DNA from 4 places in the Shewanella sp. BJSY2023SW001 genome. Region 4 is predicted to be linked to each of the others. Evidence: predicted binding sites of a transcription regulator. Region 4 holds the regulator's gene; each other region holds the start of a gene.

Region 1 (2,200 bases), on a different contig from region 4:
CATCCTGACTGCCTGAGTTCAGCAAGCGGCCGTTGGAGTCTGTCACAGTCACCCGGCTGGGATCCATGTCATGAACTGCAGAGGCAACAATATCTACTATTGCATCAACCTCTTCCTGGCCCAAACCGCCCCTGCGAGTACTGACCACCACTGTGGCACTGGGTTTGGCGCGATTGCGGGCGAATACATTTTCCTTTGGCAGCGCCAGGATCACCTTGGCACGGCTGACACTATTGAGCTCTTCAATCGCCCGCGCCAGATTCATCTCCTGACTCTGCTTCAGCCGGGCTTGTTCCATCCGCTGACTGACACCAAAGCCGGAATCCTGGCTCAGATAATCCTTGGCATCGGCGCTGGAATCTATACCGGCGCGGCTCAGCATCATCTTCACGTCCTGGTACTTGTCTTCAGGCACAGTAATCACATCGACTTCAATCTTGTACGGCACCCGGTTCTTATCCAGTACATCGAGAACCTGTACCATCTCCTGGGTATCCATCTTGCCCAGTGGCCGATATTCAGGCTCCTGAGCCCAAATCATCACAAATACCGCCAGTGCCAGACAGATAGCCAATGCCAGGATCATGGTGATCTGCCGCAGCATATCCACTCCCCCGAGGGAGCCCAATACACCCGACTTATTTTCCTGTTGGGCCCCATCCAGCGTAGTTCCAGCGGCGGAAACATTGGATCCTGCTACTAATTCTGTGCTCACTGTGCGTTCCTGTTATCCGGGATCTGTGATGCAAGCAGGCCTTAAACAGGCATGCTCATAATCTCTTTGTAGGCTTCAACCAGCTTGTTGCGCACCTGCACTGTGGCCTCGAAGGCAACGCTGGCTTTCTCGCGGGCAATAACAGTGTCAGACAGAGACACAGTGGTGTCGCCCATCTCCAGCCGGGTGGCCAGATTGGATGATGTGCTTTGCAACTCACTGACATTGCCTACGGCCTGGGCCAGTAATTGGCCGAAATCAGTTCCTGAGGTATTGCCCACCTGACGTACAGGCGAAGACTGAAATCCCGTTGGGGCAATTTCACCTTTAAGTGATTGCATTTCCTGCAATAAAGAATTGGCACCTATTTGCATCTTCTCACTCCTGTCGTCAGCGAATTGACGAAAAACCTGGGTTACCGGACTCTATGCAATTAGTTTGCCATAAGTGGAATAATCAAAATTGAGAGAGCTAAAGGCCCTGTATTCAAGCAGAGCCAGAGGAAAGACAAAAGGATTGGAAAGCGGCCTGACGGCCACTTTGGGAGATGACTCAGGCGGGCACCTCTATGCCCATCTCACGCATACGCGCCATCTTGTATCTGAGAGTGCGGGCACTGATCCCCAATTTCTCGGCTACCAGCTTGCGACTGCCCTGACACTGGGCCAGAGTCTCGAGAATAATCACATGCTCCTGAGCCTTGAGCTCATCACCGAGCGCCTCAGGCGTTTCCTGGGCTGTGGTATCTCGCAGCGCAACATCCTGCAAATCGATAATGATATCGCCGGCTTCTATCTGCCCTTGATTCAAGATCAGTGCACGCTGGATCACGTTATCCAGCTCACGGACATTCCCCGGCCAGCGGTGGGCCAACAAACGCCGCACGGCAGCATCGCTAAGAGCTGGAACCGGGTTAATTGCCGCATTTTCGGCATGGCGTGCCAACAGATGCTTGGCCAGCGGAATGATATCCGCCGGTCTTTGATTCAATGCCGGCCAGGCAAGCGGGAACACATTGATCCTGTAATAAAGATCTTCGCGAAACTCGCCCTTGGCCACCATCTCTTTCAGATCCCGGTTGGAAGTTGCCAGTACCCGGACATCGAGCTTAATGGTCTTGCGGCCCCCCAGGCGTTCAACCTCACGCTCCTGCAGCACCCGCAGCAGCTTGGCCTGCAAAGACAGCTCCATCTCGGAAATCTCATCGAGCAGCAGTGTGCCACCATGAGCTTGTTCAAACTTGCCGGGGCAAGCCTGATAAGCCCCGGTAAAGGCGCCTTTCTCGTAGCCAAACAAGGTGGCTTCCAGCATATTTTCCGGGATGGCAGCGCAGTTAATCGCCACAAAAGGCCCGTCAGGTCTTTGGCTGTGCTGATGAATGTAGCGAGCCAACACCTCTTTGCCCGAGCCGCTGGGGCCACTTATCATCACAGAGGCGTCAGAAGCGGCTACCCGCTGCGCCAATGCCAGCAAGGCCAAGCTCTT
Region 2 (2,200 bases), on a different contig from region 4:
GTAGCAAGTTATCGCCGCTGCGCAGTGGCGAGCACATATGCACATAGCTGGTATAAAGCAGCTGCCAACTTGGGGGCTCCAGGGTGCTGACCTCGGAATTGATATCCTGACCTATGAGCTTTTCCTTGGGGGCCAGCAATTTGGCCTCGGTTAACTGTTGCAACGCCTGTTTGGCCCAGGGACTGTTATGCCTGTTGGCCAGACTGGTTTCTTCCGGCAGCAGCAGCCTGACTCTGAACTCCCCGTCTCTAAAGGCCACCGCAAATTCCCGCCCCAATACCTGACCATTGGCTCGCCAGGCTTCAAGCAGGGTGTTGATGGCTTTTTCTGCGGCGCTGATCGTGGTGTTGGCAAAGCATTCAAACCTGAGTTCGCAGACAAACATTATTGCTGCTCCTCAAGCTTGGCGAGCCTTTGTTGCAAGTCCGCGAATTCTTGTTTCAGTTGTTGTTGTTCCTGGCGTAGCCAGCTGATTTCCTGCTGAAGAACTTCTACTGTGGGCACTGCTTGCTGTGGTGCAGTTTCATCCTGTTGAGGTTGGCTTTGAGACATTTTTTCCCGTTCACTCTCAGGCAGGGACTTGAAGCGCAGCAGTCCTTCAACCAGCACGGGCATTGGTAACTTATTGCCGAGTCTTGCCTTAATCAATGCCAGAGAGGGAGTATGGCCGCTTTGGGCTACTGCCGCAGCTGCGGCCATGACCTGTTCCAGTGGAGTGGACATCTTGGTAAAAAACCTCACATTTTCGCCAATAGCTACATAGTGCAGCTGGCGTTTGTTTTTATCTTTTTGATATTTATTAAATTATTTATTGGCCCACATGTTGCATTGCGTTTGCTGCATTTGCTTAACAAAAGTCAACATTTGATAAATATAACAAGGAGTGACAATGAATAAGTTATTACTGCCACTAGTGGGGATTGCAAGCTTAGGGCTTAGTGCTTGTGTGGTCAATGTCGGTGATCACGAAGCCAACTGGGATGAAAGGGAATCCTGGCAATTACAACAACAGCAAAATCAGCAACAACTGGCCAAGTTGAACCTGGGGATGGATCAGCAACAGGTGCAGCAGCTCATGGGGCAGGCCGACTTTAATGAAGCCTTTCTCTCCAATGATCAGCAAGTACAGGTGCTCTTTTATCGTACCCGCCACAGACACAGTGATGGTAAGACCACCAAGGATGAGTGCACCCCCTTGGTGTTTCGCGATCAACAGCTGATAGGCTGGGGCGATAAGGCTTACGCGCAGCTGTAATTCAAACTCATTTCAATCAACGCCTGAGCTGGGCGTCCAAATGATCTATGGTATCTGACCATTGGGCGTCCTCGGCCAGAGCCTCTGTTAAAAAAGTGCGTTGTGCATCATTCCAGAATGGTGCATCCACCAGTTTGACTCCCTCGGGGATAGAATGTGCGTCGATAAAGCCTTCTATCGCCTTGCTGCCGCTGGGGAGTCCCAATTGCTCAAACAAATGGGCCAAGTCTGTGTGGGTGGTATCCATATTCTGACCTCCTGAAATCCCGGCATATTGCCAAGTGATGAGTGATGGGCGAACAAGCCTTCATAAAAAAAGTAAGTATTATTGCTTCCTTAGCTTATATCAATTGAACAGCAGATCCATTTCTTTAAATTGAGGAGGGGGCGCTTGTGCACCAGGAGCGCCTAAAGGCTTGGATGCAAGGTTGTAGGTCAAGAGCTTAGTTAATCCCATCTATAATTTGAATAGATACGCTGCCGGCAGAAACTGTGGTGATAGTTGGTAAGCAAGATGTTGTACTCTGATCCAATATTGTTAAATTGGAAAGTGCCCTTTTGGCTGACAAGGACAACAACAAATGGAAACTCAGACTTCTGATTCCCTGCGTGCCGTTTACCTGACGGCAGAAGATTTACGCTTGGCCGCATCAATTCTTTATAACGCCTATCACGATGATGCGTTTTTTCTGCAGACCTTGCCGGCTGCCAATGCCGCCGAATATGAACAAAAGCTCAGGGCCGCAATTCGTGAAGAGCTCAATGAACTTTGGCAACAGGAGCAGCCCCTTATTGGTTTGTTCGACGCTGAGCGCTTGATTGGGGTTGCCTGCGTGGTTACCTCATCACTTCCCCAAGGCGAAGGGCGCTATTGGCATTGGCGTTTGAAAATGCTGCTGGGGACGGGCTGGCAGGCGACGCAGAAGTTGATGCAGAAGGAAAATT
Region 3 (2,200 bases), on a different contig from region 4:
AGCGCTCTGCACACCTTTCGCCTCCGCCTTCAGCACGCCTGCCAGAACATCCTTGGCCGTAGCTTTGTCACTCTTGCCGTCAGCGCCAACAGACTTTGCCGCCGTTGCCACCGCAACGTCCAACTTGCCGGCAGTATCTGTCTTGGCCTTATCGGCAATTGCGCTTTGCGCCAAGATCTTGTCACTCTTTTCCTCAGCGGCATTAAGCACTGCTTCACGAGCCACTGCAGCCATACCATCCTGAGTCGCCGCCTTACGCGTTGACTTATCAGCATCCGGCCAACCCATTTGTTGCTCACCTTGCTGAGACTTGGCCTTTTTTGCCGTTGCAGCCGTCTTGTCAAGAGCCAGTAAAGGAGCATCTATGGTTTCATCCTCGGCTTTGCTATCGCCTTTATTTGCCGCTTTCTCATCAGCAGCGGCCAATTGGGCGCTGTCTTGTTCACTCTCGTCGCTTTCGTCAGCGGTAATCAATTCTGCGCCTTCCAGGCTATCTGTCGCTAACATGCCAAGCTCGACACCACTCTGTTTAAGGTTTTCCAGGAGCTGTATCTGTTCTTCTGGAGACATGGCCTTAATCTCATCTTCCTTGAGCCCGGTAAGTGCGGCAATCTGTGTTAGCAGACTTTGCTCATCGACTTCGGTGGCCATATTGGTGGCCATAGTGTTGACCATAGTGCCGTCTTCAGACGGCAAGTTCTTGCCCATGGCTATCTGCCCCAAAATGAGCGAGACATCGACAGCCTGCTTTGCATGGAAGTTTTCACTGTCAAGACTGCCGCCGGGAAATGTCGGCTTAACGCCTTGCGAGTCGAATGAGAATTTAGTCTGCGCCTCTTGATAAGCAGCAGAAAAAGCTTCGTTATCAGTTGATTGCAGCGCATCTGTAGCGGCCACTCCCTTGCTGCCTGCATTGCCGAACAGGATATTGGATAACTGCTGCATGCCTTCCTCCAGCACCTAGGCCCTCAATGATAAAGATAGGCCGAGTCAGAATTAATGTCTCTGTCTCAAACAAAGCAAAATTCACGCCAACAAAAAATATAGAATGAATTCTCAAGGAATTGTCCGGGAATAGATGTCGGAATGGGCTCAATGCTTGAGCTTACGACGGAAAAAATGCTGGGAAGCAAACTCATCGATCAGTTTCTGCTCCTGTTTGGCAGCTTTGGCTTCGGCCTGCAGAGCTTTTTTCTCCAGCAACATCTCCACCGCCTTACGCTTTTGCTGCTTCTCCAGCCAATGTTGCTGCCGATAGCCCCGCTGCTTATCCGCCTCGGCAACCACGGCGAGTTGTTGCCCTATGGCATCATCTACCTGACGCACAAATCGATGAAACTGCTGGTAATAGGAGGCGCCAATGCTCTGCCCCTGCTGGGCATCGAGTTGCTTCATATAGTCGAGACGGTATTCCTGCAGCGCCTGCAACTGAGACTTACGCCTCTGGCATTCCATTTGCGCGGCTTTAAGCTGCAGTGCCGCCTGCTCTTCGGCTTCGACCGCCAGTTTCAACACTGTGTGCAAAGGATCGGGTTTCGCCATCTGTATTACTATTCCTTAAAATTGCCTGCCTTGCGGGCCTTAACCCGACTCTCTCAATCAGGCTCTGGCTACCCTATTCTCAGCACTTTTTTGTCGAGCCCCAAAACCCATGCACAGAGTGATATTACACCTTACATTGGGCTGCAAGCTGCCCCAACATCTGCTGGCAATCGCTGAAACTGATGGCATCGCGCATCCCCTGCCGCAAAAAGGCGTTCATGGCGGGTTGCAGGCGTATGGCGTTATCGATACGCGGATCCGAGCCTTGGGAATAGGCACCGATGGAGATCAGATCCCGGTTTTGCTGGTAGAGCGAATAAACCTGCTTGACGCGCCGCATCGCTTCCAGGTGCCCCTCGCTGATCACCATAGGTGCCACCCGGCTGATGGAAGCTTCAATGTCTATCGCCGGATAATGCCCAGAGTCGGCCAAGGCCCGTGACAACACTATGTGACCGTCCAAAATGGCCCGCGAGGCATCGGCAATGGGATCTTGCTGATCGTCCCCTTCGGTAAGCACAGTATAGAAGGCAGTGATCGAGCCCTGCCCTTCACCGCCATTACCGGCGCGCTCCACCAAACGGGGCAACTTGGCAAATACCGAAGGCGGATACCCCTTGGTTGCCGGCGGCTCACCGACCGCCAGGGCGATTTCCCG
Region 4 (2,200 bases):
ACCACAATGTTCGCGAAACGCTCGACGTTTGTGAGCGAGCCTACATTGTCAGCCATGGGCAGTTGATTGCCGAGGGCACACCCGCTGAAATCTTGGACAACCAGCAAGTGCGTGCTGTGTACTTAGGCGAACAATTCAGGCTATAGTTAGGATCATGTCATCCGGCGGCAATTCCGGGTATTATAGTTTGTTATTATTGAATTTTTTCCTTGAAAAATAACGAGTAGGGATTAGCGGTATAATGAAAGCGTCACTCCAGCTCAAATTGGGTCAACAGTTGACCATGACACCTCAGTTGCAGCAGGCAATTCGCCTGCTGCAACTGTCGTCCCTTGAGCTGCAGCAGGAAATCCAGGAAGCCTTGGAAGCCAACCCTCTGTTGGAGATGGCCGAGGACAACCAGGATGACGCTATCGACGACAACCACAAGGAAAACGACGCCGGCGAATTGAGCGTCAAGCAGGAAGATGGTTCCACGGTAGAAACCTCAGAGGCATTGAACAATGAGTCTATGCCGGATGAATTGCCTATGGATACCACCTGGGATGAAGTCTTTACCGCCGCCAGCGCCTCAGGGCCGGCTATGGGCCGTGAAGATGACATGCCCTTCCAGGGTGAAACCAGCGAAGGTCTCTATGAACACCTAGAATGGCAAAAGAACCTGACCCCGTTTTCCGATACCGACGACGCCATTGCCACCGCCATCATAGATGCCATCGACGAGCAGGGCTATCTAACCCAGAGCACTGAGGAGATCCTCGAAGCCATGGGCAACCCTGAGATTGAGCTCGATGAAGTCGAGGCGGTACTCAAGCGGATCCAGCACTTCGATCCCATCGGCATCGCCTCCAGAGATCTGCGCGAATGCCTGCTGATCCAATTGCAACAGTTTAACGCCGACACCCCGCATCTGGCCGACGCCCGCTTGTTGATTGACGAACATCTGGATCTCATCGCTACCCGCGACTTTCGCACCCTAATGCGTAAGACCAAGCTCAAGGAAGATCAACTGCGTGACGCCATCAACCTTATTCAGAGCCTCAATCCCCGCCCCGGTTTGCTGGTGCAGCCGATGGACGAGGAATATGTGATCCCGGATGTCAGCGTCTGGAAGAAGAACGGGCGCTGGGTGGTGGAGCTCAATCCGGACTGTATGCCCAAACTCGGGATCAACCAACAGTATGCTGCCATGGCCCGTAGCGCCCGCAGCCAATCAGACAGCCAGTTTATTCGTGGTCATCTTCAGGAAGCCAAATGGTTTATCAAGAGCCTGGAGAGCCGCAACGACACCCTGCTCAAGGTGGCCAACTGCATAGTGCAGTTCCAGCAGGGATTTTTTGAATATGGTGAAGAGGCCATGAAACCCATGGTACTCAACGATATTGCCGAGGCGGTCGAGATGCATGAATCGACCATCTCCAGGGTCACCACTCAAAAGTATATGCATACCCCAAGGGGAATATTTGAATTGAAGTACTTCTTCTCCAGCCATGTCGGTACCGAAGATGGCGGAGAATGCTCTTCCACGGCGATCAGGGCTTTTATCAAGAAGCTCGTGGCAGCGGAAAACCAGAAGAAACCTTTGAGCGACAGCAAGATGGCACAACTTCTGGCAGAACAGGGAATCAACGTTGCAAGACGCACCATAGCCAAGTATCGCGAGGCTATGATGATACCACCGTCGAACCAGCGTAAGAGTTTATAAATCCACAGTTGGAAATTGGAGGAATCTTTCTATGCAAATCAACCTGACAGGACATCATATCGAGATCACCGACTCACTGCGTGACTATGTGGAAAGTAAGTTTTCGAAACTTGAACGCCATTTCGAACAGATCAATAATGTGCACGTTGTGCTCAATGTACAAAAACTGCAACAGATTGCCGAAGCCAAGATCAACCTCACAGGCGGCGAAGTCTATGCAACTTCTGAACATGCCGACATGTATGCCGCCATCGACGTTCTGATTGATAAATTGGATCGTCAGGTCATTAAACACAAAGAAAAGCTGACAAAACACTAACGATGGAACTGAGTACCATCCTGCGGCCGGAGTGCACTACCTGTGCCACTCCGGGCAGTAAGAAAAAGGTACTGGAGCTAATTAGCGATCTCGCCAGCGCCCAGTACCCCACCCTTTCCTCTCAAGCGATTTTTGAAAGCCTTTTGGCCCGCGAAAAGATGGGGAGCACAGGTATA

The links. Region 4 encodes sigma-54, which starts transcription at its own class of promoters, with help from an activator protein. Its sites were predicted from a motif close to GTTGGCACGNNNNTNGNNT; they were not measured.
Region 1: a site for sigma-54 is predicted at 1,143-1,161, ahead of fliE (flagellar hook-basal body complex protein FliE). Genes of this name have one in related genera too.
Region 2: a site for sigma-54 is predicted at 811-829, ahead of ACMHXH_RS00900 (DUF3192 domain-containing protein). Genes of this name have one in related genera too.
Region 3: a site for sigma-54 is predicted at 1,018-1,036, ahead of ACMHXH_RS16210 (flagellar hook-length control protein FliK). Genes of this name have one in related genera too.

The regions. Positions count from the first base shown of each region.
Region 1 covers NZ_JBKORF010000071.1:41,475-43,674, forward strand. The annotation lists gene fliF (flagellar basal-body MS-ring/collar protein FliF) at 1-715, opposite strand, end outside; gene fliE (flagellar hook-basal body complex protein FliE) at 757-1,089, opposite strand; gene ACMHXH_RS16245 (sigma-54-dependent transcriptional regulator) at 1,268-2,200, opposite strand, start outside.
Region 2 covers NZ_JBKORF010000007.1:39,820-42,019, reverse strand. The annotation lists gene ACMHXH_RS00910 (Zn-ribbon-containing protein) at 1-385, opposite strand, end outside; gene ACMHXH_RS00905 (hypothetical protein) at 385-723, opposite strand; gene ACMHXH_RS00900 (DUF3192 domain-containing protein) at 890-1,255, shown strand; gene ACMHXH_RS00895 (DUF2789 domain-containing protein) at 1,272-1,502, opposite strand; gene ACMHXH_RS00890 (GNAT family N-acetyltransferase) at 1,837-2,200, shown strand, end outside.
Region 3 covers NZ_JBKORF010000071.1:35,481-37,680, forward strand. The annotation lists gene ACMHXH_RS16210 (flagellar hook-length control protein FliK) at 1-945, opposite strand, end outside; gene fliJ (flagellar export protein FliJ) at 1,093-1,542, opposite strand; gene fliI (flagellar protein export ATPase FliI) at 1,667-2,200, opposite strand, start outside.
Region 4 covers NZ_JBKORF010000027.1:14,086-16,285, reverse strand. The annotation lists gene lptB (LPS export ABC transporter ATP-binding protein) at 1-146, shown strand, start outside; gene ACMHXH_RS06760 (RNA polymerase factor sigma-54) at 242-1,705, shown strand; gene hpf (ribosome hibernation promoting factor) at 1,737-2,024, shown strand; gene ptsN (PTS IIA-like nitrogen regulatory protein PtsN) at 2,027-2,200, shown strand, end outside.